3 regions of the Variovorax glacialis genome follow, and region 2 is predicted to be linked to each of the others. Evidence: predicted binding sites of a transcription regulator. Region 2 holds the regulator's gene; each other region holds the start of a gene.
What was found. The regulator sigma-54, encoded in region 2, starts transcription at its own class of promoters, with help from an activator protein. The targets are predictions, from matches to a motif close to TGGCANGNAANCTGCTTT.
Positions count from the first base shown of each region.

Region 1: fae (formaldehyde-activating enzyme) is a predicted target of sigma-54. The motif match lies at 5,951-5,968, and genes of this name have one in related genera.
Region 3: ACSFBL_RS20885 (arsenate reductase (azurin) small subunit) is a predicted target of sigma-54. The motif match lies at 4,830-4,847, and genes of this name have one in related genera.

Region 1 is NZ_JBPJZT010000002.1:48,138-58,600, reverse strand. It holds gene ACSFBL_RS04605 (beta-ribofuranosylaminobenzene 5'-phosphate synthase family protein) at 1-1,009, shown strand, start outside; gene ACSFBL_RS04600 (NAD(P)-dependent methylenetetrahydromethanopterin dehydrogenase) at 1,031-1,939, shown strand; gene ACSFBL_RS04595 (ATP-grasp domain-containing protein) at 1,958-3,079, shown strand; gene mch (methenyltetrahydromethanopterin cyclohydrolase) at 3,076-4,083, shown strand; gene ACSFBL_RS04585 (ATP-grasp domain-containing protein) at 4,083-5,021, shown strand; gene ACSFBL_RS04580 (triphosphoribosyl-dephospho-CoA synthase) at 5,034-5,924, shown strand; gene fae (formaldehyde-activating enzyme) at 6,039-6,551, shown strand; gene ACSFBL_RS04570 (dihydroneopterin aldolase) at 6,676-7,098, opposite strand; gene ACSFBL_RS04565 (sigma-54-dependent Fis family transcriptional regulator) at 7,311-9,425, shown strand; gene ACSFBL_RS04560 (flavoprotein) at 9,442-10,047, shown strand; gene ACSFBL_RS04555 (DUF6513 domain-containing protein) at 10,026-10,463, shown strand, end outside.
Region 2 is NZ_JBPJZT010000017.1:4,953-15,415, forward strand. It holds gene ACSFBL_RS29310 (fused MFS/spermidine synthase) at 1-777, shown strand, start outside; gene ACSFBL_RS29315 (hypothetical protein) at 995-1,252, opposite strand; gene argS (arginine--tRNA ligase) at 1,383-3,056, shown strand; gene ACSFBL_RS29325 (SPOR domain-containing protein) at 3,071-3,802, shown strand; gene ACSFBL_RS29330 (thiol:disulfide interchange protein DsbA/DsbL) at 3,885-4,532, shown strand; gene lptA (lipopolysaccharide transport periplasmic protein LptA) at 4,660-5,349, shown strand; gene lptB (LPS export ABC transporter ATP-binding protein) at 5,364-6,140, shown strand; gene ACSFBL_RS29345 (RNA polymerase factor sigma-54) at 6,262-7,848, shown strand; gene ACSFBL_RS29350 (CHAT domain-containing protein) at 7,870-9,825, opposite strand; gene ACSFBL_RS29355 (metallophosphoesterase) at 9,827-10,463, opposite strand, start outside.
Region 3 is NZ_JBPJZT010000007.1:408,455-418,917, forward strand. It holds gene ACSFBL_RS20865 (DMT family transporter) at 1-762, shown strand, start outside; gene ACSFBL_RS20870 (sigma-54-dependent transcriptional regulator) at 906-2,270, opposite strand; gene ACSFBL_RS20875 (sensor histidine kinase) at 2,267-3,784, opposite strand; gene ACSFBL_RS20880 (substrate-binding domain-containing protein) at 3,793-4,677, opposite strand; gene ACSFBL_RS20885 (arsenate reductase (azurin) small subunit) at 4,886-5,395, shown strand; gene ACSFBL_RS20890 (arsenate reductase (azurin) large subunit) at 5,406-7,889, shown strand; gene ACSFBL_RS20895 (nitroreductase family protein) at 7,938-8,525, shown strand; gene ACSFBL_RS20900 (universal stress protein) at 8,628-9,059, opposite strand; gene arsH (arsenical resistance protein ArsH) at 9,075-9,797, opposite strand; gene arsC (arsenate reductase (glutaredoxin)) at 9,790-10,212, opposite strand; gene ACSFBL_RS20915 (MIP/aquaporin family protein) at 10,209-10,463, opposite strand, start outside.

The sequences.
Region 1 (10,463 bases), on a different contig from region 2:
CGATCGCCCGACGACCGTCGCGCTGTGCGCGCCCGGGCGTCTGCACCTTGGCTTTCTCGACCCGGCCGCATCGCTGGGCCGCCGCTTCGGCAGCATCGGCCTGATGATCAACGGCTTCGAGACGGAGGTGGAGATCACCGCATCGCCCGTCGACCAGATCACTGCGCGGGGACCCGCGGAGCAGGCAGAAATCGAGAGAGCGGCCGCCTGCCTGCGGCTGCTGCGGGATCACAGCGGTCACGCCGAGCCGCTGCATCTGCGGCTCCTGCAGGTCCTGCCCGCGCATGCCGGATTCGGTTCGGGGACGCAACTGGCATTGGCGGTCGGCCGGGCGTTCGCCTTGTGGCATGGGCTCGGCGTTCCCACGGTCACGCTAGCGCAATGGCTGGGCCGCGGGCTGCGGTCGGGCATCGGCGTGGCAGGGTTCGATCACGGCGGGCTGATCGTCGACGGCGGTCCGGGCCCGAACGGCGCGCCTGCGCCGGTGTTGTCGCGCATCCCGCTGCCAGAGGCCTGGCGTGTCCTGATCGTGCAGGACAGCGCGCAGAAGGGCTTGTCGGGCGATGAGGAAAAGCAGCGCATCGCCGCCTTGCCGCCCTTGTCCCGTACGCTCGCAGCCGACATCTGCCACCAGGTGCTCATGCGTGTGCTGCCGGGCGCCGCCACCGGCGATTTCGCGCCCTTCGCGGCCGGCATCACGCGCATCCAGCAGGTGCTCGGCGAGCACTTCGCGCCTGCGCAGGGTGGGCGTCCCTTCACCAGTGAAGCGGTGGGGCGCCTGCTCGGGTGGCTGTCGCAGCACCGTGCCGAGCACATCGCCGCCATCGGCCAGAGCTCCTGGGGACCGACCGGATTCGCGGTCCTCCCTTCGCAGGCGCGGGCAGAGGCCGCGATCGATGCCATGCTGGCCGCCAACCTCATCGCGCCGTCGCTGACGCTGCGCATCGTCTCCGGCCGGAACACCGGGGCCACGCTGCTGGATCGGCGCCTCGAAGTGCCCATGCCCTGAGTTCAACGCAGAGTGGTCTCCATGGAACGCCCCTACATCCTCCACATGTTCACACCGGGCCGGCAGATGAGCCCGTTCGACATCAACATGGCCGCCGACGCCGGCTACCAGATCGTCGTGCCCTATTGCGAGGTCGATGCCCACGGCGTCGCCGGGCTCACGCAGGACACCATCTTCTCGCGCAGTCCGAAGGGCCTGCTGCGCACCGGCATCTTCATCGGCGGGCGGGACGCACTGCAGGCCGCCGACATGCTCGATCGCGCGAAGGCGTCGATGTTCAAGCCCTTCGTCGTGTCGCTGATGGCGGACCCCAGCGGCGCCTATACGACCGCGGCCGCGATGGTGGCCTGCGTCGAGGCCGCGCTGGCCAGCCAGCATGCACAGGGCCTGGATGGCCGGCGCGTCGTCGTCCTCGGCGGCACCGGGCCAGTGGGCCGCATCGCGGGCGTGATCGCGGCACAGGCGGGCGCGCAGGTGTCTCTCTCCAGCCGGGGCGGTACCGCGGCGGCCGAGGCGACGGCGGGCGAGACCGGCAAGCGCTTCGGCGTCGAACTGCATGGCGTGGGCGGCGGTGACCCGGCTGCGGTGCTCGCATCGATCGCCGACGCCGATGTGCTGCTCGCCTGCGCGCCGGCCGGCGTCCAGGTCGTCTCGGCCGAGATGCTGGCCTCCGCCACGAAGCTCAAGGTCGCGGCCGATGTGAACGCGGTGCCGCCGGAAGGCATCGCCGGCGTCGGCGCGATGGACAACGCCAAGCCCTTGCCGGGGACTGCGGCGGTAGGCGTCGGTGCATTGGCGATCGGCAACGTCAAGTACCAGACCCAGCAACGGCTCCTGGTGCAGATGCATGACGCCGAGGCGCCCGTGGTGCTGAGTTTCAAGGAAGCGTTTGCCACCGCGCGCGCCTTCATTGCGGAAAAGGCGACTTGATTGAACCGGTCACCCGCCATGACAGCACTGGCCGTGGTTTCGATCTCCGCGCGGATGCTGGCCGAATCCGCCGTTGCCGACGGCTTAGAGGTCGCCGCGCTCGACTTGTTCGGCGACGCAGACACACGTCGCGCCTGCGTCGAGTGGCATTCGATCGGTGATCCTGCCAGCTTGAGCATCGATGGCGACCGGCTGCTCACCGTGCTGGAGGCACTCGCACGGCGACAGCGTGTGACCGGCTGGATCGCGGGCGCCGGCTTCGAAGGCCGGCCCGATCTGCTGGAACGCGGCGCGGCATTGCTGCCGCTGATCGGAACGCAGGCGGATGCCATGCGGCGCGTGCGTGATCCGCAAACCTTCTTCGGCTTCCTCGACGCGCGATCCATTGCCCATCCGGCCGTGCGGATGACCGCACCCGACGATGCGGACGGCTGGCTGGTGAAGGACGCGCACGGTTGCGGCGGCTGGCACATCCGTCGGGCCGCAGCGTCCGACACCGCGAGCGCCCATCGCTACTTCCAGCGCGAGGTTCCGGGCAGGCCCATGTCGGCGACATTCATCGCCAACGGGAGCGATGCCGCGGTGCTGGGCTTCAATCAACTCATCGTGCGACCCCTGGCAGGGCGGCCCTTCGTGTTCTGCGGTTCGGTAGGGCCGGTGACCTTGCCCGCCGGCGTGGAGGAACGCGTCACCGGCGCATTGCGCGCACTGGCGGCTGGCTTTTCCCTGCGCGGTCTTGGCAGCCTGGACTTCATGCGCGATGGCGATGCCGTCGACGTTCTCGAAGTCAATCCGCGGCCGCCGGCCACCATGGCGCTCTACGGTCCCGGCACGGTGGCCGCGCATGTGCGTGCCTGTGCGCAGGGTGAGTTGCCGCCATCGCGCCTGCAGGGTGCGAGCGACATCGTTCGAGGCACCGAGGTCGTCTTCGCGCCGCGTCGGCTCTGGCTGGATGAGCCCGCCACGCAGCGCCTTGCCTCACGCGCCGACTGCCACGACTTGCCAGCCGGTGCGACCGCCTTCCAGGCCGGCGATCCCTTGTGCAGCGTGAGCGCCAGCGGAACGGATGCCGAGCACGTGCGCGCCTTGCTGCAGCGGGGCCGAGAGGCCGTGCATCGTTCGCTGGAGGCCAGTGCATGACCGACGCCGCCGCCAAGCCCCTGGCCGCATGCACGCTCAGCGTGAATGCACTGGCCAGGCCGCTCGTCGAGCGGCTGCTCGCCAACGCCGACGCGCTCGGCGTGCAAGTGCGCCGCGACGAGGGCGCTCCCTGCATCGTCGATGCGGGCATCGCCGCAGTCGGCAGCGTCGCCGCGGGCCTGCTGGTGGGCGAGATCTGCATGGGTGGGCTCGGCCAGGTCACCCTGCGCCCCGACGGACTGGAGGGCTGGCCCACCTGGATCGAGGTGCACAGCGCGCAGCCGGTGCTGGCCCTGCTGGGAAGCCAGTACGCCGGCTGGAGCCTCGCGGCCAGCAAGGAAGAAACCGGGGGCAAGAAGTTCTTCTCGCTCGGCTCGGGCCCGGCGCGCGCGCTCGCGGGCAAGGAAACGCTCTTCGATGAACTCGGCTACCGCGACCATGCGGACGCGGGCGTGCTCGTCATGGAGGTCGATCGGCCGCCGCCCCAGGTGATCATCGACAAGCTCTTGCGCGATTGCCATTTGAGCGCGGAAAGGCTGACGCTGATCCTCACGCCGACGACCAGCCTCACCGGCACCACCCAGGTCGTGACGCGCGTGCTGGAGGTGGCGCTGCACAAGGCGCACCAGCTGGGCTTCGCGCTCGGCAACATCGTGGGCGCCGCGGGCACGGCGCCGTTGCCCGCGCCCAGCCCTGATGGCGTGGAAGCGATGGGGCGAACCAACGATGCGATCCTCTACGGAGGCCGCGTCCACCTCACCGTGCGCGGCGACGACGCGGCGGCGCGCGCGCTGGCGAAGCAATTGCCCTCGCGCAATTCGAGCGACCATGGCCGCTCGTTCGCCGACATCTTCAAGGCCGCCGGGTACGACTTCTACAAGATCGACGGCGCCTTGTTCGCACCGGCCGAGGTGTGGGTGAGCAACGTCGACAGCGGCCACACCTGGCACGCCGGCGGACTGGACATGGCGCTGCTGCTCGGCCTGTGGCGCAAGGAAGCGTGATGCACGTCGCCATCATGACGGATAAGACGGGCTGGCACACGCGCCGGCTCCAGGCGGCACTCCGCGCGCGGGGCTGCGTCGGCCGCTGCATCGATCTGGCGGACTGCAGGATCGACACCACGGCCGCCTGGCATGGCCTGGTCATCCCCGGCTTCGGCCGCGACCTGCCCGACGCGGTGCTGGTGCGCGGCATCGCGAGCGGAAGCTTTGAACAGGTCACGAAGCGCCTCGGCGTGCTGCATGCGCTTCGCGAACTCGGCGTGCCGGTCTACAACGATGCCCGTGCGATCGAACGCAGCGTCGACAAGTCGATGACGAGCCTGCTGCTGCATGCGGCGCGCATCGCCTCGCCGCCGACCTGGGCGACCGAATCGCTCGCGCAGGCGCAACGTATCGCGATCCGCGAGGGCGCTGCCGGCCACGCGCTCGTGCTGAAGCCGCTGTTCGGTTCGCAGGGCAAGGGCTTACAGCTGGTGGGGCAGGTGGGCGGCGTTCATCACCCGCTGCCCGCCATCGATGTTGCCTACGGCTCGCTCGCGTACCTGCAGCGCTTCATTCCCGCGATGACGACGCCCGGCTTCGATTGGCGCGTTCTGGTGGTCGGGGGGAGGGCCGTCACGGCCATGCGTCGGGTCAGCAGTCACTGGATCCACAACGTCGCGCAGGGCGCGCGATGCGAACCCGCGGAGCTGGCGCCCGAACTGGCCGAACTGGCCGAAGGCGCGGCGCTCGCGCTGGGCATGGACTACGCCGGTGTGGACCTGATGCCTTCGCGGCGCGGCATCCAGGTCATCGAAGTCAACGGCGTAGCCGCCTGGCAGGGCCTCCAGCGCGTGACCGGCTTCGACATCGCGCGCTGCATCGTCGACGACCTGCTCGATCGCAAGCTTGCGAGCGCCCGGGCTGGCGTGCCCTCGACAGTCTCTCGCAGGGCGTGAACCGTGGATGTCATGGAAATGCCCCAGCTCGCGACAGATCGGGCGAAGGCGTGCTTCCTGCGCGCCTGCGAGCTCGACGTGGCCGTCCGCAAGCCGGGCAACGTCAGCCGGGTGTCGGCCGGGCATCGCATGACGGCCGACAACTTCATCGCCAGCGCGAAGGCCGCGGCCGGGCCGCTGTTCGCGCCCGGCGCATCGGTGGGCGAGCGCATCGAGGCGGCGGTCGATGCGACCTGGGCCGCCGCGGGTTGCAACACCAACCTGGGCATCCTGCTGCTGTGCGCGCCGATCGCGCGGGCCGTCGAATTGCAGCCCGAGGCGACGACGCCGGCCGCCTTGCGCGAGGCCATCGAAGGCGTGCTGGGCGCGCTCGATCTGCGCGATGCACAGGCGGCCTTCCGGGCCATCGCCCGTGCCAGTCCGGGCGGCCTGGGAACGGCACCTGACGAGGACGTCAGGCGCGCGCCCACGGTCGACCTGCGCGAGGCCATGGCACTCGCGGCACACCGCGACAGCATCGCGCGCCAGTACCGCGACGGCTACGGCACATTGTTCGACCTCGGCCTGCCGACGCTCGGCATCGGGTTTTCGCTGATGGGGAGGTCGGCGGACGCCGCGCCGGATGCCGCCACCGTCGCTGCGGTCCAGCGGCTTTACCTGGCGCTGCTGGGCAGCGTTGCAGATTCACACATTGTTCGGATTCATGGCGAGGCCGTGGCACACATTGTCATGACTGCGGCGCAAGGATGGCGGGTGCGCGCGCGCCGCGAAGGCGCACTCGATGTCGATCCGGAATTCGCAGCCTGGGACGCCTCGCTCAAGGCCAGCGGGATCAACCCCGGAACCACGGCGGATCTGACCGTGGCCGCCCTGCTGATCGCCGGCCTGACGAGCCCGTCCTGACCGGTCGCGAGTTAGCGCGGCACGGGTGGCACGGAACGTGATATCTGATGGATTGCGCCGGCCGGCAGGCCGGCGTCCCTTTGGCCCAGAACGCAATCCAGGAGACTAACAACCATGGCAAAAATTGATCGCATGATGGTCGGCGAGTCGCTCGTCGGTGAGGGTAACGAAGTTGCTCACATCGACCTGATCATCGGGCCGCGCGGCAGCCCTGCCGAAACAGCGTTCGCGAATGCCCTGACCAACCAGAAGGACGGCTTCACCTGTCTGCTGGCCGTCGTTGCACCCAACCTGCTGACCAAGCCGTCGACCGTGCTCTTTAACAAGGTCACGATCAAGGGCGCGAAGCAGGCCGTGCAGATGTTCGGCCCCGCCCAGCGCGCCGTGGCCATGGCCGTGGCCGACTGCGTCGAAGACGGCACGATCCCGGCCGCCGAAGCCGACAACCTGTTCGTGTGTGTCGGCGTCTTCATCCACTGGCTCGCGGAGAACGACGCGAAGATCCAGGACTACAACTACCAGGCCACCAAGGAAGCGATCCAGCGCGCCGTCGCGGGTTCGCCAACCGCTGCCGAAGTAGTCTCCAAAAAAGGCAGCGCCGCCCACCCCTTCGCTGCGCATTCCTGACTCACCCCCAGGCTCGCGCACTTCGTGTCGCTCTCCACCCCCTTTCAGGGGGCAACACCTGCGGCCCGGCGAAGCCGGTTCCGCGGTGTTTCTGGAAGGGGCCGGGGTTCCGGGCGTTGCTTCTCTAGCCGGGGACCATGCCTGAGCCGATCAGGCGCAATACGGCCCCTCCGCGGGAGATGTGCTCTTCCGCGGGGGGGCGTCTGCGCTCGATCTGCACGCCGACCGCTGCGACGTCGACGAACTTCTTCGGCTTGACCACTTTGACGCGAACCCACGTTGCGCCGAACTCGCCGATCACGATGTCGGCGATGGTTTCGGCGAAGGCTTCGAGCAGTTGAAGCTTGTGCTCGACCAGCAGGCGGCGTAGGCGGTCGCAGACCGCCGCGTAGTCGATGGTGTCCACGATGCGATCGGTATCGCAAGCGCGCGAGCGGGCGAGGCCTGCGTGCACGTCGATGACCAGCGGCTGCGGTCGATGCAACTCCGTCTCATGGATGCCGATGACCGTCTGGCCCGTGAAGCCTTCGATGAAGATCACGTCCATGGTGGACAGATCCGCTTGTGGAAGGGGCCAATCAAGGGGCCTGGAACTCACGGCGTGTTGCTCGGGGGTCAAGTCGGCTCCTTGGTGTGGGCCTGCGATGTCGCAAAAAGTATCTTTGCGCGCTGCGGATGCAAGCTGCAAAATGCGGGCCATACATACAGTGCGTTCCAGGTACCGCGCATCCGGCGGGCCAGTCGCACATGGAGACATCGATGGCGTTGACCCTTCGAAAAGGCGCGAAGCCGGCGGATCCTCATGCGGACCGTGTGCTGGACATCGTGCGTGGCGGATTCCAGGACCAGACCACCGATGTGGTGATGCGCTCATGGATCCGCTGTCTCGACCAGTACCACCTGCGACCGGACAAGCCCCGCGACCCGAACGTGATCGGGCGCACACCGCTCGAGGAGCGGCGCGCAAGGCATGCGGCCGTGATCGAATGCGCGCGCTACGAGATGACCACGCTCTTTCAGCAATTGGCCGACAGCGAGATCGCCGTGCTGTTGACCGACACCGATGGGGTGATCCTGCACATGGTGGCGTCGCCCGAGTTCGCTGCCGAAGTCGGGCCGCTGGGCCTGCGTGCCGGTGGCGTCTGGAGCGAGACAGAGGCAGGCACCAACGGAATGGGAACCTGCCTGGCCGCAGCCGGCCCGGTGACCGTGTCCCGCGACGATCACTTCTTCACGCAGTTCACGCAACTCACCTGTTCGGCCGTCCCCGTGTTCGACCCCACGGGCAACATCGTCGCCGCGCTCGATGTGACGAGCCGGTCCAGCCTGATGCAGCAGCATCTGCTGGTGCTGTTGTCGATGACGGCAAGGATGATCGAGAACCGCCTGATCGATCGCGAGTTCCGCAATGCGCATCCGTTGCATTTCCACAGCCGGCCGGAGTTCGTCTACACGCTGCATGAAGGCAAGCTCGCGGTGGACGACGACGGCCGCATTCTTGCCGCCAACCGCAGCGCCATGTTCCAGCTCGGCCTGCAGTCGATGGACCAGATCCGCTCGCGACGCATCGAGGACCTGTTCCAGACTTCGCTCGCCGACATGCTGCAGCGCAGCGCCTCGTCGTCCTTCCACCCGGTGGTGACCTACGGGACCGACGCGGCGCTGCGCTTCTTCGCGGTGGCGCGGCGTCCCGCCTCCGTCGCCGATGCGGTAATCACGCCGTCCCCCGCGTTGACATCGTCGTCATCTTCCTCGACGGGCGATTCGTCGCTTGCGACGATCAGCCGTCCAAAGGTTCGTCCGACGCCCGCACTGCGCAGCGCGACGCCCGCGTGCACCTTCGAGGATCCGCGGCTGGCCGAACAACTCGAAATCGGCCGGCGGGTGATCGCGCGAGGCACGCCGATCCTGGTCTGCGGCGAAACCGGCTCGGGCAAGGAAGTCTTCGCGCATGCGCTGCACGATGGCAGCCCGCGCGGGTCGGGCCCCTTCGTCGCGATCAACTGCGCGAGCCTGCCCGAGGCCCTGATCGAATCCGAACTCTTCGGCTATTGCGCCGGCGCATTCACCGGCGCGCAGCGTGCCGGCCGCCGCGGCAAGGTGCTGCAGGCGGACGGCGGCACGCTGTTCCTCGACGAGATCGCCGACATGCCGCTGGAGCTTCAGTCGCGCCTCCTGCGCGTGCTCGACGAGCGGCGCGTCACGCCGCTGGGCACCGAGGAAAGCCATGCGGTCGACTTCCAGCTCATCAGCGCCAGCCATCGCTACCTGCCGGCCATGGTGCGTGAGGGCCGGTTCCGCGAAGACCTGTACTACCGGCTCGCAGGCGTCGAAGTGCAGTTGCCGGCGTTGCGCGAACGCAGCGACAGGCTCGAACTGATCCACGCGCTGCTCGCGGCCGAAGGCGGTTCGGACGCATCGCTGAGTCCCGAGGCGGAGCGCCTGCTCATGGCGCATGCCTGGCCCGGCAACATCCGCCAGTTGAGGCACGTGCTGCGGACCGCGGCCGCGCTGGCCGACGGCAGGCCGATCACCCGCATCCATCTGCCCGCGATGGCGGTCAACCTCCAACCGGCGCGTGACGGCGAACTGATGCTCGGGATGAATGCCGAGCGCACCGACACGCCCGTGCATCCCCCGGCATCTGGGGCCGCGCCGGGCTCGGCGCGCGAAGGGCACGCCGACAACGCGCCCGGCAGCACCAAGCTCAACCTGATCCAGACCAACGAGCGGCAATTGCTCCTGCAGATGCTCGAGCAGTACCGCTGGAACGTGAGCAACGTGGCTAAGGCGCTCGACGTCAGCCGGAACACGCTCTACCGGAAGATCCACAAGCTCCAGATTGAGGTCTCCCATCCAGAGCCCGAATCCTGAAGCTGCATCGCGCAGCATCGCCGCCGACGCTGCGCCTGACGACGCGCGGGCCGAGGGCGACAAGCCGCGTTCGCGTTTCGCCTGGTGCGTGACCGGGTCCGGTCACTTTCTCGACGAAGCCCTCGCGCTGGCCGCGCGACTGCCGAATGTCGACCTGTTCCTCTCGGCTGCCGGCGAGGAGGTGCTGGAGATCTACCGGCTGCACCTCGACGAGCTGAAGGCGCGCTTTCGCATCTTTCGCGACAAGACGGCCAGCGGCGTGCCGGTGGGCATGCTCTACGAGGACATCTATCACACCGTCGTCGTCGCCCCGGCCACCAGCAACACCGTCGCCAAGTGCGCTTACGGCATCAGCGACTCGCTGCCGACCAACATGTTCGCGCAGGCCGGCAAGCGGGGCATACCGGGCATCGTGTTTGCATGCGATACCGAGCCGGTGGTCGTGACCCGATCGCCGCACGACTGGGTCACGCTGCGGCCGAGGCGCATCGAGCTCGACAACGTGGAACGCCTGCGCGCGATCGATTTCTGCCGGGTCGTCACCTCGTCGGCGGAGCTCGAAGCGGCACTGGACCTCCGACTGAAGGAAATCTCTCGCGCATGGAACACATCCTCTTCCTGACCGGGCACCTCGCGCAGCCGAGTCTGGAGCGGGTGCTGGCCGGCATCGAGGCGGCCCCGTTCACGTGGGAAGTGCGAGACCTGGGCTTGCAGGTGGCCGGGCTGATGACGGCCGACATGATCCGCCGCCGGGTCCCCGCGGCGGCTGGCTTCGACCGCATCGTCGTGCCGGGGCGCTGTCGCGGCGACATGGAGGCGTTGTCCGCGCACTTCGGCATTCCGGTGCAGCGCGGACCCGAGGAGGTGAAGGACCTGCCGCGCTTTTTCGACCGTGCCGCCAAGGCGGTCAGCCTGGACGAATACGAGGTCGCGATCTTCGCGGAGATCGTCGACGCGCCGCGCCTGAGCGTGCCCGCCATCATCGCGCGGGCCGGGCAGCTGCGTGCCGACGGCGCCAACGTCATCGACCTGGGCTGC
Region 2 (10,463 bases):
ATGCAGCGTAACTTCTACGGCACGCTGGTCACGCTCGACATGCTGCGGGGCGATGCGAAGGACCGCGTGCGCCAGATGTACCACGGCTCGGTCAAGCACGGCGAGCAGTACCTGGCGCCCGACCGCCGGCGCGAACCCACCACGTACTACGGGCCCAGCTCCGGCGTCGGACTGGCCATCGCGTCAGCGCCCGTCACATCGCGACGGGTCGGCCTCATCGGCCTGGGAGCAGGCACGCTGGCGACGTACGGCCGTCGCGGCGACGTCTACCGCGTCTACGAGATCAACCCGGAAGTGTTCGATCTGGCCGACAGCGAATTCAGCTTCCTCGCCGACAGCCCCGCCCGCATCGAACGCGTGCTCGGCGACGCACGCCTGGCACTGGAGCGCGAACCGCCGCAGGCCTTCGACGTGCTGGCCGTCGATGCGTTCTCAGGCGATTCGGTCCCGATCCATCTCATCACGAGCGAGGCGATGGACGTCTACCTGCGGCACCTGCGTCCGGAAGGCATCATCGCCTTCCACGTCACCAATCGATTCCTGGCGCTGGCCCCCGTCGTCGAAAAGATCGCCCTCGCCAAGGGCCTTCACGTCGCGCTCATCCACGACGAGCCGACCGCCGAGGGCCTTCGCAACACCGACTGGGTCCTCGTCGCCCGCGACCCAACCAGATTGACCAGCGGCGCCATCAGTCAGGCCAGCACCCGAATCGACCAGATCGCCGGCCTCGAGCCCTGGACCGACGACTACAACAACCTTTTCGGCGTCCTCAAATAGCAATGAGCCGGCGCCAGCCCGGCGCGTCTGTGAAACACCGCGGAACCGGCTCCGCCGGGCCGCAGGTGTTGCCCCCGGCAGGGGGTAGGCGGCTACACGAAGTGAGCAAGCCTGGGGGCGAGCCCAGAAACATCGCGGAACCGGCTCCGCCGGGCCGCAGGTGTTGCCCCCGGTAGGGGGTGGGCGGCTACACGAAGTGAGCAAGCCTGGGGGCGAGCTATGCTGCCTCGCACTTCTTCATGAAGCTGTTCTTGGCGGCACCCGCCAACGGCTTGCCGTTCTTGTCGATCGCTTTCGAGGCGCAGGTAGGTGCCGCGGCAGCCTTGGCGTCCTTCTCGCACTTCTTGACGAAGCTGTTCTTGGCCGCGCCATTCAGCTTCTTGTCCGCGGCCTGCGCGTCACAGGTGGATTGCGCGTGTGCGGCGCCGAACGACAGGGAGGCGCCCAGAGCCAGGAGGGAAAGGAGCTTTTTCATGTTGGATGAATCCTTGAGGAAGGGTTGTGACCGGTTTTCCCCGCCCCGGGGCTGTCCCTCTAACGGCCGACCTTCCCTGTTGGATGACGATGGTTGGGGCTGACGGTTTTGCCCCCGGTAAAATTCGCAAATGCTATTGGTCAAACAGGAGCTGCTCGCGGCGCTCGCGAACACGCTCGAATCCCTCTCGCCCGGCGCCGGCAGCAAAGCCGCTTTCGAGTCGCCCAAGGTCGCGGCGCACGGCGACTTCGCAAGCACCGCGGCGATGCAGCTCGCCAAGCCGCTCCAGCGCAAGCCGCGCGAGCTGGCCGAGGAACTCCGTGCCGCTCTGCAGGCCACACCTGCCTTCGCGCAGTGGGTCGAAGCGGTCGAGATCGCCGGCCCCGGCTTCCTCAATATCCGCCTCAAAACGACCGCCAAGCAACAGGTCGTGCGCGAAGTGCTGGCAGCGGGCGCCGACTTCGGCAAGCAGCCGGCCCGCGACGAGCGCGTGCTGGTCGAGTTCGTCTCCGCCAACCCGACCGGCCCCTTGCACGTCGGCCACGGGCGCCAGGCCGCGCTCGGTGATGCCATCTGCAACCTGCTCGCCACGCAGGGCGACAGCGTCTGGCGCGAGTTCTATTACAACGATGCGGGCGTGCAGATCCAGACGCTCGCGAACAGCACGCAATTGCGCGCCAAGGGCCTCAAGCCGGGCGACGCAGGATGGCCCGAGCAGGCCTACAACGGCGAATACATCGCCGACATCGCCGAGGACTTCAAGGCGAAGAAGACCGTGCGCTCGGACGACCGCGAATACACGGCCAGCGGCGACGTCGACGACATCAACTCGATCCGCCAGTTCGCCGTCGCCTACCTGCGCCACGAGCAGGACCTGGACCTCAAGGCCTTCCAGGTCCGCTTCGACAACTACTACCTCGAGTCCAGCCTCTACACCAGCGGCCGCGTCGACGCGACGGTGCAGAAGCTGATCGACGCCGGCAAGACCTACGAGCAGGACGGCGCGCTGTGGCTGAAGTCGACCGACTATGGCGACGACAAGGACCGCGTCATGCGCAAGGGCGACGGCACCTACACCTACTTCGTGCCCGACGTCGCATACCACATCGCCAAGTGGGAGCGCGGCTTCCACAAGGTGGTCAACATCCAGGGCACCGACCACCACGGCACGATCGCACGCGTTCGCGCGGGCCTGCAGGCGGCCGGTGTCGGCATTCCGGCCGGCTACCCCGACTACGTGCTGCACACGATGGTGCGCGTCATGCGCGGCGGCGAAGAGGTCAAGATCAGCAAGCGCGCCGGCAGCTACGTCACCTTGCGCGACCTCATTGAGTGGACCAGCACCGATGCGGTGCGCTTCTTCCTCCTGAGCCGCAAGCCCGACACCGAATACACCTTCGACATCGACCTGGCGCTCGCGCAGAACAACGACAACCCCGTCTACTACGTGCAGTACGCCCATGCGCGCATCTGCTCGGTGCTGGCGGCCTGGGGCGGCGATGTGGCCACCCTGGCGGACGTCGATCTCTCGCCGGTGCAGAGCGCTGCCTCGCAGGCGCTGTTGCTGCAGCTCGCCAAGTACCCGGCCATGCTGACCGCTGCGGCCAAGGATTTCGCGCCGCACGATGTCACCTTCTACCTGCGCGAACTCGCCGCGAGCTACCACAGCTACTACGACGCAGAGCGCATCCTGGTCGACGAGGAGCCGGTGAAGCTGGCCCGCCTCGCGCTGGTCGCGGCCACCGCGCAGGTGCTGCACAATGGCCTCGCTGTTCTCGGCGTCAGCGCGCCGAAGAAGATGTGATTTCGACCTCCACCATGAAACAAAGACAAAGCGGCAACATCGTCATCGGGTTGATCATCGGTCTGGTGCTCGGGCTCGGCGTGGCGCTCGGCATTGCGGTCTACGTGACCAAAGTGCCGATCCCGTTCATGACCAAGACCCAGCGCGGCGGCGCCGAGCAGGACGAGGCCGAGGCGCGCAAGAACCGCGACTGGGATCCAAATGCACCGCTCGCGGGCAAGTCGGCTGCGCCGGCCCGCGGCGCGGCTCCGGCGCCGACGCCCGCCACGGCCGCGGCGGCGACGCAACCTGCGACCGTCGGTCCGCTCAATCCGCCCTCCGGACCCGTTCCGGTGGTGGTCGCCCCCGGCGCTCGCGGCACCGACACCGCAGCCGCCACGCCGCCGCGCACGGCACGCACCGCGCCCGTTCCGGCCGAGGCCAACGCGACGCCATCGAGCGACCCGCTCGGCGACCTCGCCAGGGCGCGCTCCGGCGCGAGCAGCGGCAGTTCGAGCAGCAGCACCGACCCGTTCATGTACTTCGTGCAGGCTGGCGCCTTTCGCACGTCCGAAGACGCCGAGGCGCAGCGCGCCAAGCTGTCGCTGATGGGCGTGGAAGCCCGCGTGACCGAGCGCGAGCAGGCCGGCCGCACCGTCTATCGCGTGCGCGCAGGTCCGTTCAACAAGAAGGACGATGCCGATCAACTCAAGGAGCGGCTCGACAGCGGCGGCCTCGAATCGGCCCTGGTCCGCGTCCAGCGCTGAACCTTCACCTATCTTTACTTCGCGCCCTCGGGGAACTCCATCCCGAAGCGCGGGCTCTTTCAGCCGACAGGAGAACCTCTTAATGAAACGTCGTGACTTTTCGCTGGCCGCTGCCTCGCTGGGCCTTCTTCCGCTCGTGGCTCCCTTGCACGCCCAGCAACGCCCGCCCAAGGCCGGCACCGACTACATCGTGCTCGGCAAGCCGGCGCCGGTCGACACGCCGGCCGGCAAGGTCGAGGTGGTCGAGTTCTTCTCGTACAACTGCCCGCATTGCGCGGCCTTCGAGCCGCAGCTCGAAGCCTGGGTCAAGAAACTGCCCCCGTACGTCAATTTCAAGCGGATTCCGGTCCCCTTCGTCGGCAACGACACCGAAGCCAAGCAGCGCCTGTACTACACGCTCGAAGCAATGGGCAAGGTCGACGAGTTCCAGCTGAAGATCTTCAATGCGATTCACAAGGAGCGTGTGCCGATGACCGGCGACGCGGCCATCCTCGCGTGGGTCGAAAAGCAGCCGGGCCTCGACGCCAAGAAGTTCGCCGAGCTGTTCAAGTCCTTCTCGGTCTCCGGCAAGGCAAAGCGCGCTGCCCAGCTCACCAGCGACTACCAGGTCGCCGGCGTGCCGGCGCTCGGCGTGGCCGGCCGCTGGTACGTGGACGGCGATACCGCCGGTTCGCTCGACCGTGCCCTGCAGGCCGTCGATTTCCTCATCGGCGAAGCCCACAAGGGTTGAACGCGCCGGGTGGTCCGGCCATCCGTCCGTCCGTACGTGAAGCCCGCTTCGGCGGGCTTTTTTTGTCGGAGCGCGTCCAGACCGAATCCGCCGGCCGCATACAATGCAGAGCAAGTTTCGTGCCTCTATGATCTCGCCACCTTCATCTCCCTTTCGCCAACTCGCCCGTGGACTGCTTCTCGCCTTGACGCTGGCCGGGCTCGCATCGGGCGCGCACGCGGAGAAGGCCGATCGCGCCAAGCCGATGAACATCGAGGCGGACTCGATGCGCTACGACGATCTCAAGCAGACCAGCGTCTTCACGGGCAACGTCGTGGTGACCAAGGGCACGATCGTCATCCGTGGCGACAAGATCGACGTTCGGCAGGATCCCGAGGGCTATCAATACGGCGTCGTGACCGCGGCACCCGGCAAGCTGGCCTATTACAAGCAGAAACGTGACTCGGGTCCTGACGAGTGGATCGAGGGCGAGGGCGAAGTCATCGAATACGACAGCCGTGCCGACAACGTGAAGTTCATCCGCCGCGCGGTGATGCGCCGGCTGATCGGGGCGACACCCAACGACGAGAGCAGCGGACCGCTGATCGTCTACGACCAGAGCAACGACACCTTCTCGGTCAACGGGTCTTCGCTGCCGCCCAACGCCGGCGTGGCGACCCAGCCGGGTGGTCGCGTCAAGGCGATCCTCACCCCCAAGGCCGCGCCGGCTGCACCCGCCGTCGGCGGAAAACCGGCCGCCGCCGCGCCCGCACCCGCCCCCGCACCGGGCACCGGGTTGCGCGCCACCACCACCCTGGGCGGAGAGGCCAAGAAGTGATCGAAACCGCAGGCATGAGCGAGGGCGCAGGCGCGCCGGGCAGCCGCCTCGAGGCGCGCGGGCTCCAGAAGAGCTATGGCAGCCGAAAGGTCGTCAAGGACGTGTCGCTGGGCGTGCAGAAGGGCGAAGTCGTCGGCCTGCTGGGCCCCAACGGCGCCGGCAAGACCACCTCCTTCTACATGATCGTCGGCCTGGTGCGGGCCGATGCCGGCGACATCACCATCGACGGCGAGCCTATCGCGCACATGCCGATCCACCGCCGCGCGCGCATGGGCCTGAGCTACCTTCCCCAGGAGGCATCGATCTTCCGCAAGCTCACGGTCGAGGAGAACGTCCGCGCCGTGCTCGAACTGCAACGCGAGCCCGACGCCAGCGGTCGGCCGGTTTCGCTGTCGAAGCAGCGAATCGAGGAACTCCTCACCGAACTGCTGGCCGACCTGCGGGTGGACCACCTGCGCGATTCGCCCGCCCTGTCCTTGTCCGGCGGCGAGCGTCGCCGGGTCGAAATCGCCCGCGCCCTGGCCACGCAGCCGCGCTTCATCCTGCTCGACGAACCCTTCGCCGGCATCGACCCGATCGCCGTGATCGAGATCCAGCGGATCATCAATTTCCTGAAGGAACGCGGCATCGGCGTGCTGATCACCGACCACAACGTGCGCGAGACGCTGGGCATCTGCGATCACGCTTTCATCATCAGCGACGGGCATGTCCTGGCACAAGGTACGCCGGCCGAGATCGTCGACAACGCCGAGGTGCGACGCGTGTACCTCGGCGAACATTTCCGGATGTGAACATGTTGCTCGCCCCCAGGCTCCGCACTTCGTGCTTCGCCTACCCCCTGCCGGGGGCAGGCCGGCCGCTACGGGCGGCCGGGCGCGGCGGCCTTTTGGGCCAGAGGGTTTCGTTATTTCCATGAAGCAGGGTTTGTCGCTGCGGGTTTCGCAGCATCTCGCTTTGACGCCTCAGCTCCAGCAGTCGATCCGGCTGTTGCAGCTTTCCACGCTTGAGCTGACGCAGGAAGTCGAGCAGATGCTGGACGACAACCCGTTCTTGGAGCGGACGGCCGAAGAGGCTACGCGTGAGGAGTTCGGGCTGGAGACAGCCGATGCGCCTGTTCGCGACGACGACCGGTTTGCCGATGGCGAGGGTGATTTCGCGCCCGGTCCGTCGGCGTCCGCCCCGGAAGTCGCCGTCGCTGCCACCAGCGAAGCCGAAGTCGCCACGGCGGACACGGCCGACGGCGAGCCCGACTGGGAGGGCGACGGCACCATCGACCTCGCGCCCGACGACAGCGAATGGGGCGGCGACGCCCCGGCGCGCGCCAACAACCTCGGCGACGACGAGCGCACGGACGCGGCCGAACTCGCGCGCAGCCAGGAGTCGCTGCAGTCCTTCCTGCACCGGCAGGCACTCGGATTGCGCCTGAGCGAAACCGATCGGGCGGCGCTGCGCTTCCTGATCGAGTCCCTCAACGAGGACGGCTACCTCGAAGACTCGCTGCCCGCCCTGGCGTCGGGCCTCGCGGGCGACGACAACGACCAGTTCGACGACCTCGTGCACCACTTCCAGGTCGCGCTCGGCCTGCTGCAGAGCCTGGAGCCGGCCGGTGTCGGTGCGCGCAGCCTGGGCGAATGCCTGACCATCCAGCTGCGCGCCCTCGCCGACGAGGACGAGAGCGATGACGAGGCGCAGGTGCGCAAGACGGCGATCGCGATCTGCAAGCAGCCGATGGAGCTGCTCGCCCGCCGCGACTTCAAGCGCCTGGCCACGCTGACGCGAAGCAACGAAGAGGAAGTGCGCGCCGCCCTGCAGCTCATCGCCAGGCTGGAGCCCAAGCCGGGGCGCCGCTTCGTTGATGTGGAGCGCAACGTGGTCGTGCCCGACGTGATCGTCACGCGCGTCGGCAATGGCACCAACACCAAGTTCCGCGTGATGCTCAACCCCGAAGTCATGCCGCGCCTGCGCGTGCACGACATCTATGCCGGCGCGCTGAAGCAGCACAAGGGCGAGGGCAGCCAGGCGCTGTCGCAACGCCTGCAGGAGGCACGCTGGTTCATCAAGAACATCCAGCAGCGCTTCGACACCATCCTTCGTGTGTCCAACGCCATCGTCGAGCGGCAGAAGAGCTTCTTTGTGCACGGTGAACTCGCCATGCGCCCGCTGGTGCTGCGCGAGATCGCCGACGAACTCGGGTTGCACGAATCCACCATCAGCCGCGTGACCACCGCCAAGTACATGGCGACGCCTTACGGCACGGTCGAACTCAAGTACTTCTTCGGCTCGGCGCTTGGCACCGAAACGGGCGGCAATGCATCGAGCACCGCCGTGCGCGCACTGATCAAGCAGTTCGTGAGTTCGGAGGACCTGAAGAAACCGCTGTCGGACAGCCAGATCTCCGAGATGCTCAAGGAGCAGGGCATCGAATGCGCGCGGCGTACCGTGGCGAAGTACCGGGAGGCGCTGCGGATCGCGCCGGCCAATTTGCGGAAGGCGCTCTGAGGGCCGTCTGAAGGAGGCGCCTCAAGCCTCGCGCCCTTCCAGCGTTACCAGCGCCGCCTGCGCCAGCCCTTCCCACTGCATGCGCGACCAGTGATCCACATAGCGCCTGAACTGGCGCTGCGTCGAGAGAACCGGAAACGAATCCGTCGACAATTCGCGAATCTGCCTGCAATGCTCGACGATGCGATCCTTGGCGACGCCGGGCTCGAAGGCGTTGCCTCCGTAGACGGCGCTGAGCAGTTCCAGTTCCGCCAGCGTGCCGTGCGCCCACACCCGGTCCGTGATGGCGGCCGTACGCAATTGCCATTGCGCCAGTTGCCAGGCCACCAGCCACCATTTGCCGTACTCGGTGCGCAACGCGGTCAGCGCGCCGTCGTCCGGCGCCAGCGCGGGGATGGCCGCGAGCGAGAGGAACTGCGTCATCACCCAGTGATTGACCGATTCGATCTTCAGTGCCGCCTCGTAGAACTCGCGCGACTTGCGATAGGCCTCCGTGCTGCGGGGCACATTGCCGACGAGCGCGTGGATGATGGCGATGCGCTTCTCGCTGGCCGCGCTCATGCCGAGGCGTTCGGCCTTCTCCTTCGGATTGCGCTGCGCGACCGGCCTGTCGCGCCAGGCCGCCAGGTCGACGCGGATCTGGTCGCTGAGCCGGTCGAGTTCGGCCGCGGTCTCGGCGCTGATGGATGCGGCGCGGCGTGCCGGGTCCTTTTCGTTGGCACGCACCAGGGAGTCCATCCGATCGAACTTGACCTCCATCTTCGACTTGGTCTGCCGGCTGCGGAAGGCGTCCACCTGGGCTTCCAGGTCCGGCGCGACGGCCGCGTACACCACGATGCTGGCCCAGTCGTGGGTGTCCGGCAGGTCGATCCGCAGGCGCTGCCGCAGTTCATGCACGACCCAGCGCGGATCGTTGCCCGCAAGCAGTCCGCTGTAGAGCAGCTCCGCCGCGATGTTCGACGCACGCATCCACAGCGGGAACTGCGAGGCGATCACCCACGGAATGTCCTGCGCGTGCAGTTCGTGCGCGATGCTGCCGCCGGGCGTCAGCACCGAACTGGCGTTGCCTGAATCGCAGGTCGCCAGGCTCACCACGGTAGGCGGTTGCTTCGCCCGACCGTTCGAATTCATGCTCTTGAGCGCCATCGCGAGGCTCTGTCCGTCGACGACGACGTGCTCTTCGGCCTCGCCTTCCTTGCACAGCACGATGCCGTAGCGGCGGTCCGAGCCCGGTAGCGGCGCGCCGTGCGCCAGCAGGTGCACGTGCGTGTAATCCTCGGACTGGCACGCGTCGCTGATGCTGCGCGCCGTGGCATTCGGCAGCACCGTGAGCAATTTGCGCACCTCGACGACGCGCTCGCCGGGCGTATCCCTGGCCTTGACCCAGGGGTCGATGGCACGGCGCAATGCCTCCAAGTGCGCCTGCGCCGGCACGGCCGCGAAGCCGGGCGGCGAGGCAAAGGCGTAGAGGATCTTCGGCGCCCGATTCCATTGCGACTGGAGCGGCCGGCCGCGGCGGATCTCGCGCGTGATGTTGGTGAGCGTGCGCAGCAGCAGCGGCGCGCCGGAGCCCGAGGTGTCGGCCGGCGACATCGTCGCCTCGAAAGGCACCAGGCCCAGTTCGAAAGCCGAAATCAGCAGCCGGATGTTGACCAGGCGGCTGGTATCCCCGCGCGCCGAGCGAAGCTCCGAGACCAGTTCCGGGATCTTGCCGAGCACCCGCGCGATCGCCTCGCCCAGTTCCTGCAGTTCGGCCGCGCGCTGCGATGCCGCGATCGGCGTTCCGTCGATCTCGTAGCGAAGGCGGTTGAGCCGCGTGAGCAACTGCGCATGCTCGAAAGGCAGATGCACGCTCACCGGCCCGTCGGCTCCGCACAGCGCCATGTAGGCGGTCAGCGGCGACAGCAGCTGGTTGTGCGCCGGCCCTGACCGCAGGAACTCCAGGCGAATATCCCGGACGTCGGACGTGTCGCTCATGTCAGCCCCTCGTGTAGCGCTGGATCTCGCGCGGTTCGCCGGTCCCGTCGCCCTCGACATGGGCCAGCGCGCCGACCGTCCCGCCGCCGGGCTCGACGCTGAGCGACACAGCGCTGGTCTGGTCCATGACGAAGGGCTGTCCGTCGAGGCGCGCCTCGTCGATCGTCTTCATGCGCCCGTCGACCAGCACGTTGAACACCTCGGTGAAGGCACCCTCGCTTGCGAGCATGGCCGGCGTGAACTGGAGCAGGCGTATCCACGTCCCGCTGTTGAAGTAGTAGCGCCCCTGGCCCATATCGATGGCGCGCTCCAAGTGCGTATGGCCGGTGACGATGAAGTCGATCGCCGGCCCGACCGCCGCCGTGACCTTGTCGAAGGTGTCGTCGCGGTCGTGGATGTCGAAGGACTTGTCGTCCTTGAGCCAGTCCAGCAGCGCGCGGCGCAGCGCCTCGGCCTGGCTGACGCCGGTCAGCCATCCGGTCAATCGGTCGATGATCAACTGGGGCGACCCCAGCGTGCCGTCGACCTGCGCTGCCGGCGACCTGCTCTTGCCAAGATTGCGCTCGACGTCGAGCAGCATGTCCTCGGCGCTGCCGCCCAGGCCCTGCTTGAGATTCGGCCCCAGCATCTGCTCCAAC
Region 3 (10,463 bases), on a different contig from region 2:
GCCGATGCCTCGCTGCTTCTGAATTCGGAGGGCGTCTTCACCGCACTCCTTGCTTGGTTCGTGTTCAAGGAGAACTTCGACCGGCGCATTGGGCTTGGAATGGTGGCCATCGTGGCAGGGGCGGCCGTTCTCAGCTGGCCGGGAGAGGAAGGCGTCGGTGCCCTGTGGCCGTCGCTAGCGGTGCTGGGCGCATGCTTGGCCTGGGCGGTCGACAACAACCTCACCCGCAAGGTGTCGGTGGCCGACGCGTCATTCATCGCAATGACCAAGGGTCTGGCCGCCGGTGCGACGAACCTCGCACTGGCGGTCGCCACCGGCGCAGTCTGGCCGCCAGTCGTGGTGGTCGCAGGCGCCGGTCTGCTGGGCCTCCTAAGCTACGGCACGAGCCTGGTCCTATTCGTCGTCGCCCTGCGGCACTTGGGCACCGCGCGCACCGGCGCCTATTTTTCCGTTGCTCCGTTTTTTGGCGCGGTGCTGGCTATTGGCCTGCTTGGCGAGCCCCTGACGTTTCAACTGGTCCTCGCTGGCGTCTTAATGGCCATCGGCGTCTGGCTTCACCTGACGGAGCGCCACGGACATCGGCACGTGCACGAGCCGCTAGCGCATAGCCACGAGCATGACCATGACGAGCATCATCAGCATGTGCATACCGATGGCTCGTCCGCCGCGTCCAGGCACACCCACTGGCATCGCCATGAGCCCCTGGCCCACAGCCATGAGCACTACCCGGATACTCATCATCAGCACTCCCATCCGCATTGAGCGCTCCAGGCGCACCTGCGTAGCTGAGTGAGTTCAATGCGAGGCGGCTTTCCCATGGAAGTGGGCCCCGTCGGCCACTGCAACAACGGGCGGGCCTGCGTCCGTGTGACGGCTTTGGACGGGAGATGCATCGACAGTATGGGCTATCGAGCCGCGCCACCGTTAGGTTCGACGGCAAACTGCTGCCGTGCAATCCCGTAGCGCCGCATCTTCTCCCAGAGAGTCTTGCGGCTGATATCTAGGCGCGCCGCCGCTTCAGTTACCACTCCGTGGTGCTCTTGCAGTACCGCTACCAAAAAGGCACGTTCCTTTTGTTCGAGATGTTCGCTCAAGGAGCGGCTTTCGCTTTTGGGCTCGAGCGGCGAGATGTAGTCACTGGCAAGGGGGAAAAGGTCGTACGGTTCAAGCGTCGGTCCTGCGCCCAGCGCGAGCGCCCTCCGCAGCACATGGTTGAGTTCGCGCGCGTTACCAGGCCATCCGTGCGCAAACAAGGCCTGTTGCGCTTCGAGCGATAGCTTGAGCGCAATACGTTGCTTCGAGGCCGTGGTCAGTTCTCGCAGCATTCGGTCCGCGAGCCAGAGGATGTCCTCCCTGCGTTCGCGCAGCGGCGGGACCTGCACTGTTAGCACGTTGATGCGGTAGTACAGGTCTTCCCGGAAGTGCCCTGAGCGCACCATCGCTGGCAAATCCCGGTGGGTGGCGCAAACGAGCCGAAAGTCGACGTACGTGGAAGCTTCGGCACCTATCCGCGTGACCTTGTGCTCCTGCAGAACGCGCAGCAAGCGCGCTTGCATGCTGAGCGGCATATCGCCGATTTCGTCAAGGAAGAGCGTACCTCCGTTGGCCTGCTCGATGAAGCCCCTGTGGGCCTTAGCGGCCCCGGTGAACGCGCCGCGCACGTATCCGAAAAGTTCCGCCTCGATAAGTGCCTCGGGGATGGCCGCGCAATTGACGGCAACCCATCCGCCGGGGCGTCGGAGCTTTGCGCTTTCATGAAGAGAGAGCGCAAAGACCTCCTTGCCGACACCCGACTCGCCCGCGACAAGAACAGGCTCCATGCTGTCGGCAAGCCGAGACATGAGCGACTCAATCTTGCGCATTGAAGGCGAGATACCGAAGACGGCGTCATCTACGTGCGGCGGGGGTGCCTCGCAGAAGTCATGCAGGCGCACCATCAACTGGTCGAGGTCAAACGGCTTGGTCACAAAGTCAGCCGCGCCGGCCTTCAGAAGGCCTACGGCTTCGTCGATGGTCCCGAACCCGGTCATGAAGACGAAGGGCGGGCGCGCCGGCGCGCCCAGCGACTCGAATACCTCCCGTCCAGAAACGTCGGGGAGCCTCAAGTCGCAAAGTGCCAGGGCATATTGGCGCCGCTCGAGGGCAAGTAAGGCCGAGCGGCCGTCGCGATGCCAATCGAACCCCAGCCCTTCCATGCGGAATCGGTCGCACAGGCTTTCTCCTAGAAGTTCATCGTCCTCAATCAGACACACCTTGGCAGCGCTGGTCATGTGGATAGCTCGCTTGATATTGATGGACGCACCTTGGCCTCGGGCGGCGCGCAAAGCGGGATGCGGACTTCGAAGACGGTGTTCCCTCCTTGCGCGGTCAGGGAGATGTGGCCGCCCATCGCCGTGACAAGGTGGTAACTTGCCCAGAGCCCCATGCCATTGCCTTCACCACCGACCACCGGCTCAAAAGGTCTATTCCGTCGAGCCTCTGGAAACTCCACCCCGTCATTGGTGACGCGCATCACGAGTTCGGAATTTGTCACGGCCGCGTCGAAGTCAATCTTCGACTCGCTGGCCTGTACCGCATTGAGCAACAAGTTGAGCACCACCTGCCGAACCGGCGCCGCGGGAGCCGGGAGTTCGTGGTCGATGGGGTAATGCCACGTCAGCTTCGCGTGCTTGCGCCGGGCCTGCGGCGCCACGAGGACGCGCAGGTCCTCCAGGTCAGAGGGCGAAAGCGCACGGGCAGTCGTCTTTGTCTCGATAAGCAATGCCGAAAGGGTCTGTCGAATCTGTTCCAGTCCTCGCTCGAGCAGCGACACCGTCTTCGGCAGCAGGCGCGGGTCCTTGCGAAGGTTGCTCAGCGCGTTGAGCATCCCAGCAAGCGGATTGTTGATTTCGTGAGCGACGCCGGAGGTCATGCGCCCTATGGCAGCGAGCCTGTCGGCGGCGACGAACTGCTCCTGCAACTGCTCTTTCTCCCTAAGCTGTTGCTGCAGTTGCTCAAGCGAATGCTCCAATCTTGCAAGTTCGCTGGCGACCGGCGGCGCATGGTTCGACGCAGTGGTAGCTGCCGGGGCATAGGCCGACGACTTGAGCGCAGCCTCTTCCCCGAGTTGATAGAGCGCCTCGGTTACGCGGGCGACCGGGCTCGCTAGGCGGTGCCCGAGCCACCAGCCCAAGGGCAACAGAAAAGCCACCAACGCGAGAGCAATCAGCGACAAGGTTGTCACCGTCTCCTTGTAGCGCTGAGCAAACAGGGAGTGCGAGTAGCTCATCAACAGCGACCCGATGACTTCCCTGTCCGTCGAGAGCAGCGGCATCTTCACGACGGCATAGGTTTGCGAGGCTGACTCAACCTCGGTGATTGCGAGGTCTCCCGCCTGGACGCCCAGCGCTGCGGCGCGCCGCAATGGCTCGGACAAGCCCGAGATGTCCGACCGCACGGCGAATCGATTGGGGTCAGAGGAGACGAACACGCGGTTGCTGCGGTCGAGAACCACCACATCGCTACGTTGAACTCCACTGTCCGTGGTGGCGACGGCGCGGACGGCCTCGAAGGCTTCCCACACATCGTCGCGAGCCATGTGAACCACGAGCCCTCTGGCAAGCGATTGGGCGACGGCCGTTGCATGGTCGTGAAGGTCCTCACGGAGCCAGTGCCGAGCCGAGACCGCAATAGCGAGTGAGATGGCCAGCGCCGTGCCGATGGAAATCGCGGTGATGAGCAACGGTACCTTTGCCCGGTAGCTCCAGTTGCTTGGCTTCAGCAGCCGATGGAGGTCGAGGCTCATTTGGGGCGCTACCCAGCGCGGGGACCTGTCATGGCGACCAGGCTCGCGATGCCGTCAAAGACCTCTGGTTGAAACGTTCCGAAAGCGGTCAGGTTCAGTTCGTTGAGGAGACGTTTGCCGTTCGGCACGTCTGCCATGCCCAGAAGTGCAGCGCGAAAGCGCTGCTCCGTGTCGGCATCCAAGGTGCCGCGCGCTGCGACAGGTGGAAATCCATAAAAGTCGCTGCGCCACGCAACGCGGGTCTTTTCGACCAGGCCGGGCGCCAGTAACTGCAGCGTGTCCCAGACATACCCATCTACCGCTCCGCCTTGGGCCAACCCGGCAGCAACGGCCTGCACGACGTTCCGGTGTCCCCAGGTGAAGAAGCTGCGGCTGAAATGGCGGTCGGGGTCCACACCGGCCTTCATCAGCGTGGTGCGGGGGACGAGGCAGCCCGAATTCGAATCCGGGTCGGAATATGCGAAGACTTTCGCGCGCAAATCCAGCAGGGACGACGTTTTCGTGTCGGCTGCGGGAACGATGAGGTAGGACTGGTACCAGGGGCCGTCGCGATACATCGGGATGGAGACACCGTGCAGCTGCGCCTTGTTCACGACCCACGGGAAGCCGCAAATCCAGGCGGCGTCGAGCGCATCGCTTCGAAGCAGCACCATGATGTCGCGGTAGCTGCGCCTCTGGACAAACTCAACCGGCATGCCCATGGCGCCCGACAAGTGGGCAGCCCATCGCGCCAAGAATCCGACCTGGTCGTCAAGGAAGACAGGCGTCGTACCGAATCTGAAAGGGCGCGACGATTGGCCCGCAGCGGTGTGCGGCAAGAAAACAGCGCCCGCGCTCACGCACGCCAGCGCCGAAGCGCGCAGTCCGGCTCGAAGCACCTGTCGACGCTTCACTTCTGTCTCCTCAATGCCGACCACTGAATGTTACTGCCGCGTAACCCACGTCCGGTAGAGCGGACAAACCCCTGTTACGACACCGTAACGTGGCCTGGGGCGCGGGTGAGACATTTCCAATCAAATCAACGGCTTAGGTGATAGGGGTCGATTGGCACGGCTCTCGCAATTGAGTTCATGGCATCGACACCAACCACGCGAGGAGACCATGGATTCAACCGTCAGCCGTCGCACCTTCTTCAAGGTTTCAGGGGCGACCGCCGCAGGCGTCGCCATTTCAGGTCAAGCCTCCGCCGAGGCTGTCCAAGTCGAGCCAGGTCGCACGACCTTGCCCTATCCCCGAAAGCCCGTTGGAACGACCTCAGGACTCAAGCTCAACGAGGTGGCGAGCTTCAGCTATCCGGACGACTCTTCACCTTGCGCGATGGTCAAGCTCGGACGGCGGGTTCCGGGTGGCGTGGGGCCGGAGGGCGATATCGTCGCCTACAGCGTCCTTTGTACGCACATGGGATGCCCGGTCGCCTACGACGGGAAGGCGCGCGCCTTCAAGTGCCCGTGCCACTTCAGCCAGTTCGACCCCGAACTGGGCGGGCAAATGATTTGCGGCCATGCCACTGAGAACCTGCCGCAGGTGACCCTGAGCGTCGGCTCCGACGGCGCCATCACGGCGTCCGGGGTCCAGGGGCTCATCTACGGTCGCCAGTCCAACGTGCTGTGAGGAGCCTGCCATGACAAATCGCAAGGACCGTGTCGCGCTTCCGCCGGTGAACGCGCAGCGCACCAACATGACCTGCCACTTCTGCATCGTCGGCTGCGGCTATCACGTCTACAAGTGGGATGAGGGCCAAGAAGGCGGACGAGGCGAGAAGGAGAACGCGCTCGGCGTTGACTTCACGAAGCAGGTGCCACCGATGGCCATCATCATGACGCCGGCAATGACCAACGTCATCGAAGAGAGGTCCGGCAAGCGCTCGAGCATCATGATTGTTCCGGACAAGCAATGCGTCGTGAACAGCGGGCTGAGCTCGACCCGCGGCGGCAAGATGGCGACGTACATGTATGCGGCGGACGGCATCACGGCGGACCGACTGTTGGCACCGCGCTTCTACGCTCGCGACCAATGGGTCGACGTCGATTGGGACTACGCCCTCGCCATCTATGCGGGTCTTATCAAGAAAGTGCTCGATACCGACGGGCCAAAGGCTGTCGCGTTCTCAGCTTTCGACCACGGCGGCGCCGGGGGCGGCTTCGAAAACACCTGGGGTTCGGGCAAGCTAATGTTCAGCGCAATCCAGACGCCGACGGTTCGCATTCACAACCGGCCGGCCTACAACTCCGAGTGCCACGCGACGCGGGAGATGGGCGTCATGGAGCTGAACAACAGCTACGAAGACGCGCAGTTGGCGGACGTCATCATCTCCATTGGCAACAACCCCTACGAAACGCAGACGAACTACTTCCTGAACCATTGGGTGCCAAACATGCAGGGCGGCACCGTGGACAAGAAAAAGCAGATGTTCGGCGGCGAGTCGCTCGCGGCGGCGAAGGTCATCTTCGTCGACCCGCGTCGCAACGTCTCAGTCTCGGTCGCGGAGGCGGCGGCTGGGAAGCCGAATGTCCTGCATCTGGACCTTCAGCCCGGAACTGATGTTGCCCTGTTCAATGGGCTTTTCACCTATGTCGTCGACCAGGGATGGCACGACAAGGAGTTCATCGCTCAACGGACCAACGGCTTTGATGAGGCGGTCCAAGCCAACAAGCTGTCGCTCGATGAATGTTCGCGCATCACTGGCGTGCCGGTCGCAAAGCTGCGACAGGCGGCCGAATGGGCCTACAAGCCGAAGGCTGGCGGAGCACGTCCGCGCACCATGCATGCCTACGAGAAAGGCATCATCTGGGGCAACGACAACTACCTCATCCAGTCAGCGCTTCTGGACGTGGTCATCGCGACGCACAACGTCGGCGGCCGCCGGGGTACCGGTTGCGTGCGCATGGGCGGACACCAGGAGGGCTACACCCGTCCGCCACATCCCACCGGCGAGAAGATTTACGTCGACCAGGAGCTCATCAAGGGCAACGGCCGCATGATGACTTGGTGGGCCTGCAACAACTTCCAGACCAGCAATAACTCGCAGCAGCTACGCGAGGTGGTGCTGCGGCGCAGCCAGATAGTCAAGGAAGCGATGGCCAAGGCGCGCGGCGCGTCGCCGCCGCAGATGGTGGACGTCATTTACGAGGCCACCACGCGCGGGGGACTGTTTGTCGCGTCCATCAATCTCTATCCGACGATGCTGGCCGAAGCTGCGCACCTGATGTTGCCGTCGACGCATCCGGGTGAGATGAACCTGACCTCGATGAACGGCGAGCGTCGCATGCGGCTATCCGAAAAGTTCATGGACCCGCCGGGCGATGCGAAGCCAGACTGCATCATCGCCGCGATGGTGGCCAACAAGCTGCGCGCTCTCTACCAAGCCGAAGGCAACGCCAAGATGGCTGAGCGCTTCGCAGGATTCGATTGGAAGACGGAGGAAGACGCCTTCAATGACGGCTTCCGTCGCGCGGGACGGCCAGGGGCGCCGCCCATCGACAGCCAAGGCGAAGACACGGGGTATCTGGCAACGTACGACCTGCTGCGCAGAGCCGGCAACGATGGCGTGCAGCTGCCCATCAAGGAGGTCAAGGATGGGAAGCTGATTGGCACGCCGATGCTCTACACGGAGAAGTTCGGGACCAAAGATGGCAAGGCGCAGTTCAAGCAGTCGCCATGGCCCGGCTTGCCCAAGCCCGTCGAGGCGCAGAAGGCCAAGCATCGCTTCTGGATAAACAACGGGCGCAACAACGAGGTGTGGCAGACGGCATACCACAACCAGTACGACAGCCATGTCCGTGGCCGCTATCCGATGGCCTACATCGAGCTCAATCCCGACGATATGAAGTCGGTGGGTGCAAATGCCGCGGATGTGGTTGAGGTCTGGAACGACTACGGCTCGACCTTCGCGATGGTCTATCCGGTGGCGGACGCCAAAAAGGCGCAGGCCTTCATGGTGTTTGGCTACATCAGGGGCATCGCGGGTGACGTCACGACCGAATGGACGGACCGCAACATCATTCCGTACTACAAGGGAACGTGGGCGAGCATCCGGCGCGTGGGGAGCATCGAGGAGTACAAGCGCACGGTTTCGACCAAGCGGCGCTCCTTCGACACCGTCTGACCACATCCGGAAAGCGTGGCCATGGAAGAGAATCGCCTGTTGTCGGAGATGCTCAGTCGCCGTTCCGTCTCGCCGAAGCGGCTGTGTGGGCCCGGGCCAAGTCCAGACGAACTGGGCTTGATGGTTGACGCTGCACTTCGAGCACCGGACCACGCGGGCTTGCTGCCGTGGCGGCTCGTTGAATTCCCGCCGTCACTTCGGGAGAGGCTCGCGGACTTGTTCGCAGCGGAGAAGCTCCGGCGTGACCCTGTGGCACCGGCGGACGACATTGAGCGCGCCCGGGAGCACGCGACACACGCCCCTGTTGTGCTGGCATTTGTCGTGCGGCCACAGCGGCATGTTTTAGTGCCAACGCATGAACAGTGGCTCAGTGCGGGAGCAGCTCTCGGCAATCTGCTGCTTGCGGCTCATACCTTGGGGTATGGCGCCATCATGTTGAGCGGTGAGCGTTGCCAGGACGATGCATTGCGTGCGGCCTTGGGATTGACGCAACAGGAAACTTTGGCCGGCTTCGTTAGCATGGGCGCGGTCGCGAAGTCGCCGCCGCCTACAGCCAGACCGACGAGGAACAAGGTGCTATCAGCATGGGAACCGACCCACATGGCTGAGATGAGCGCTGACTGGCAGCGCCCGTAGCCAACTTGAACGTAGTTCGGCTTAGACGCGGCATGGCTTCCAGGCGCGCGCCAGCCATGGGGAGAGCGCACATCGTCAAACGACTCGGTCCGAACGGAGCGCTTATGGGGCGTGGCGCTCCTCTTGGCGAGGAGGAGCAAGCATCACTGCACATGGTGCATGGCTAATCACTAGTTCTTCAAGGGAGCCAGCCAATAGCCTTGCGAGCGGCGAGCGTTCGCGGTGGCCGAGCACGACGACATCTGCATGGAGCTCTCGTGCCTGCAGAACAATCTGCTCCGCTGGCACCCCTTCCGCAAGATGAACCTCGACGGATACGCCGGCCCGCGAGGCAACGGGCTCCAAACCGCGAAGCATTTGCCAAGTGTGGCGGCGCTCCGCTTCCAGCTCGAGTTGTGGTCGCTTGTGGCGGAGGTCAATGACTGCAAGCGCGTGAAGCTTCGCATTGAGGCCTTGTGCCAAATCGAGGCTCAGGCTCAACGCATTCTCCGAATGGGGCGAGCCGTCGAAGGCGATGAGGACATTGCGCAGCATAGGAACCCCTCATCGCTATATGGCGCGTTGATTGACCCGTTTGGAAAGTTCTTCAGCGCTTTCCCTGCGCTCGCTATATCGGTCCACCAAGTAGGGGCTGACGTCGCGCGTGAGCAGCGTGAACTTGAACAGTTCCTCCATCACGTCGACGACGCGGTCGTAGTAGCTTGAAGGCCTCATCCGACCAGCTTCGTCGAACTCAAGGAAGGCCTTGGCCACGGAGGATTGATTGGGGATGGTCAGCATTCGCATCCATCGGCCGAGTACACGCATCTGGTTGACGGCGTTGAACGATTGAGAACCTCCCGAGACCTCCATGACTGCAAGCGTCTTCCCTTGTGTAGGCCGAACCGCCCCTAAGGCCAACGGAATCCAGTCAATCTGTGCCTTCATGATGCCGGTCATGGCGCCGTGCCGCTCAGGGGAAGTCCACACCATACCTTCGGCCCACTGTGCGAGCGAGCGCAGTTCTTGGACTTTGGAGTCGCTCTCGGGGGCGCTATCGGGGAGGGGCAAACCTGCTGGATTGAACACCTTCACTTCGCCACCCATCGCCTCGAGAAGCCGAGAAGCCTCGAGCGTCAATAGCCGGCTGTACGAGCGGTCGCGCAGGGAGCCATACAGCATCAGAAAACGCGGTCGATGGAGGGACGGTTCGCGCGCAACCAGGCGGTCCTGAGTCGGGACGTCGAACAGCTTAGCGTCGAGCGCAGGGAACGTCGGTGGATTCTCAAACACGGCGCACTCCATCGTCGACAACCACTTCTCCGTCTTCCTTGGTGAACGAACCGAGCTTCGGCGATGGAAGAATCTCTAGGACCGCTTCCGAAGGACGGCAAAGCTTGGTACCCAGCGACGTAACCACAATGGGTCGATTGATGAGAATGGGATGCTCCATCATGAAATCGAGCAGGTCGTCATCCGACCACTTGGGGTCGTCGAGCTTCAGCTCACCATAGGGCGTTCCCTTTCGCCGAAGGACCTCGCGAACCGGCACTCCCATCGCGTCGATGAGGTGCTTCAGCTGCGCCTTCGAAGGGGGAGTCTTGAGATACTCGATGACCTTGGGCTCCACGCCGCTATGCCGAATCAATGCCAGGGCGTTGCGAGAAGTCCCGCAGTCGGGATTGTGGAAGATGGTGATGTTCGTCATTGCAATGAATGGTGCGCAGCGTCTGCACTACGCGCCGCGATGGCAGGCGTCGTGGCTTCCTGCGACGAGGGCAGAGGGACCTCGACAGCAGGTAAGCTCAGCGCCCTGTGAATGGCGACGCCGATGCCGGCGCCGACGAGCTCGGCGAGCACAAAGCCCGGCACGCTGGACGGAGCGATACCGGCAAAACTGTCGCTAAACATTCGGCCGAACGCAGCCGCAGGGTTAGCAAATGACGTCGAGGCCGTGAA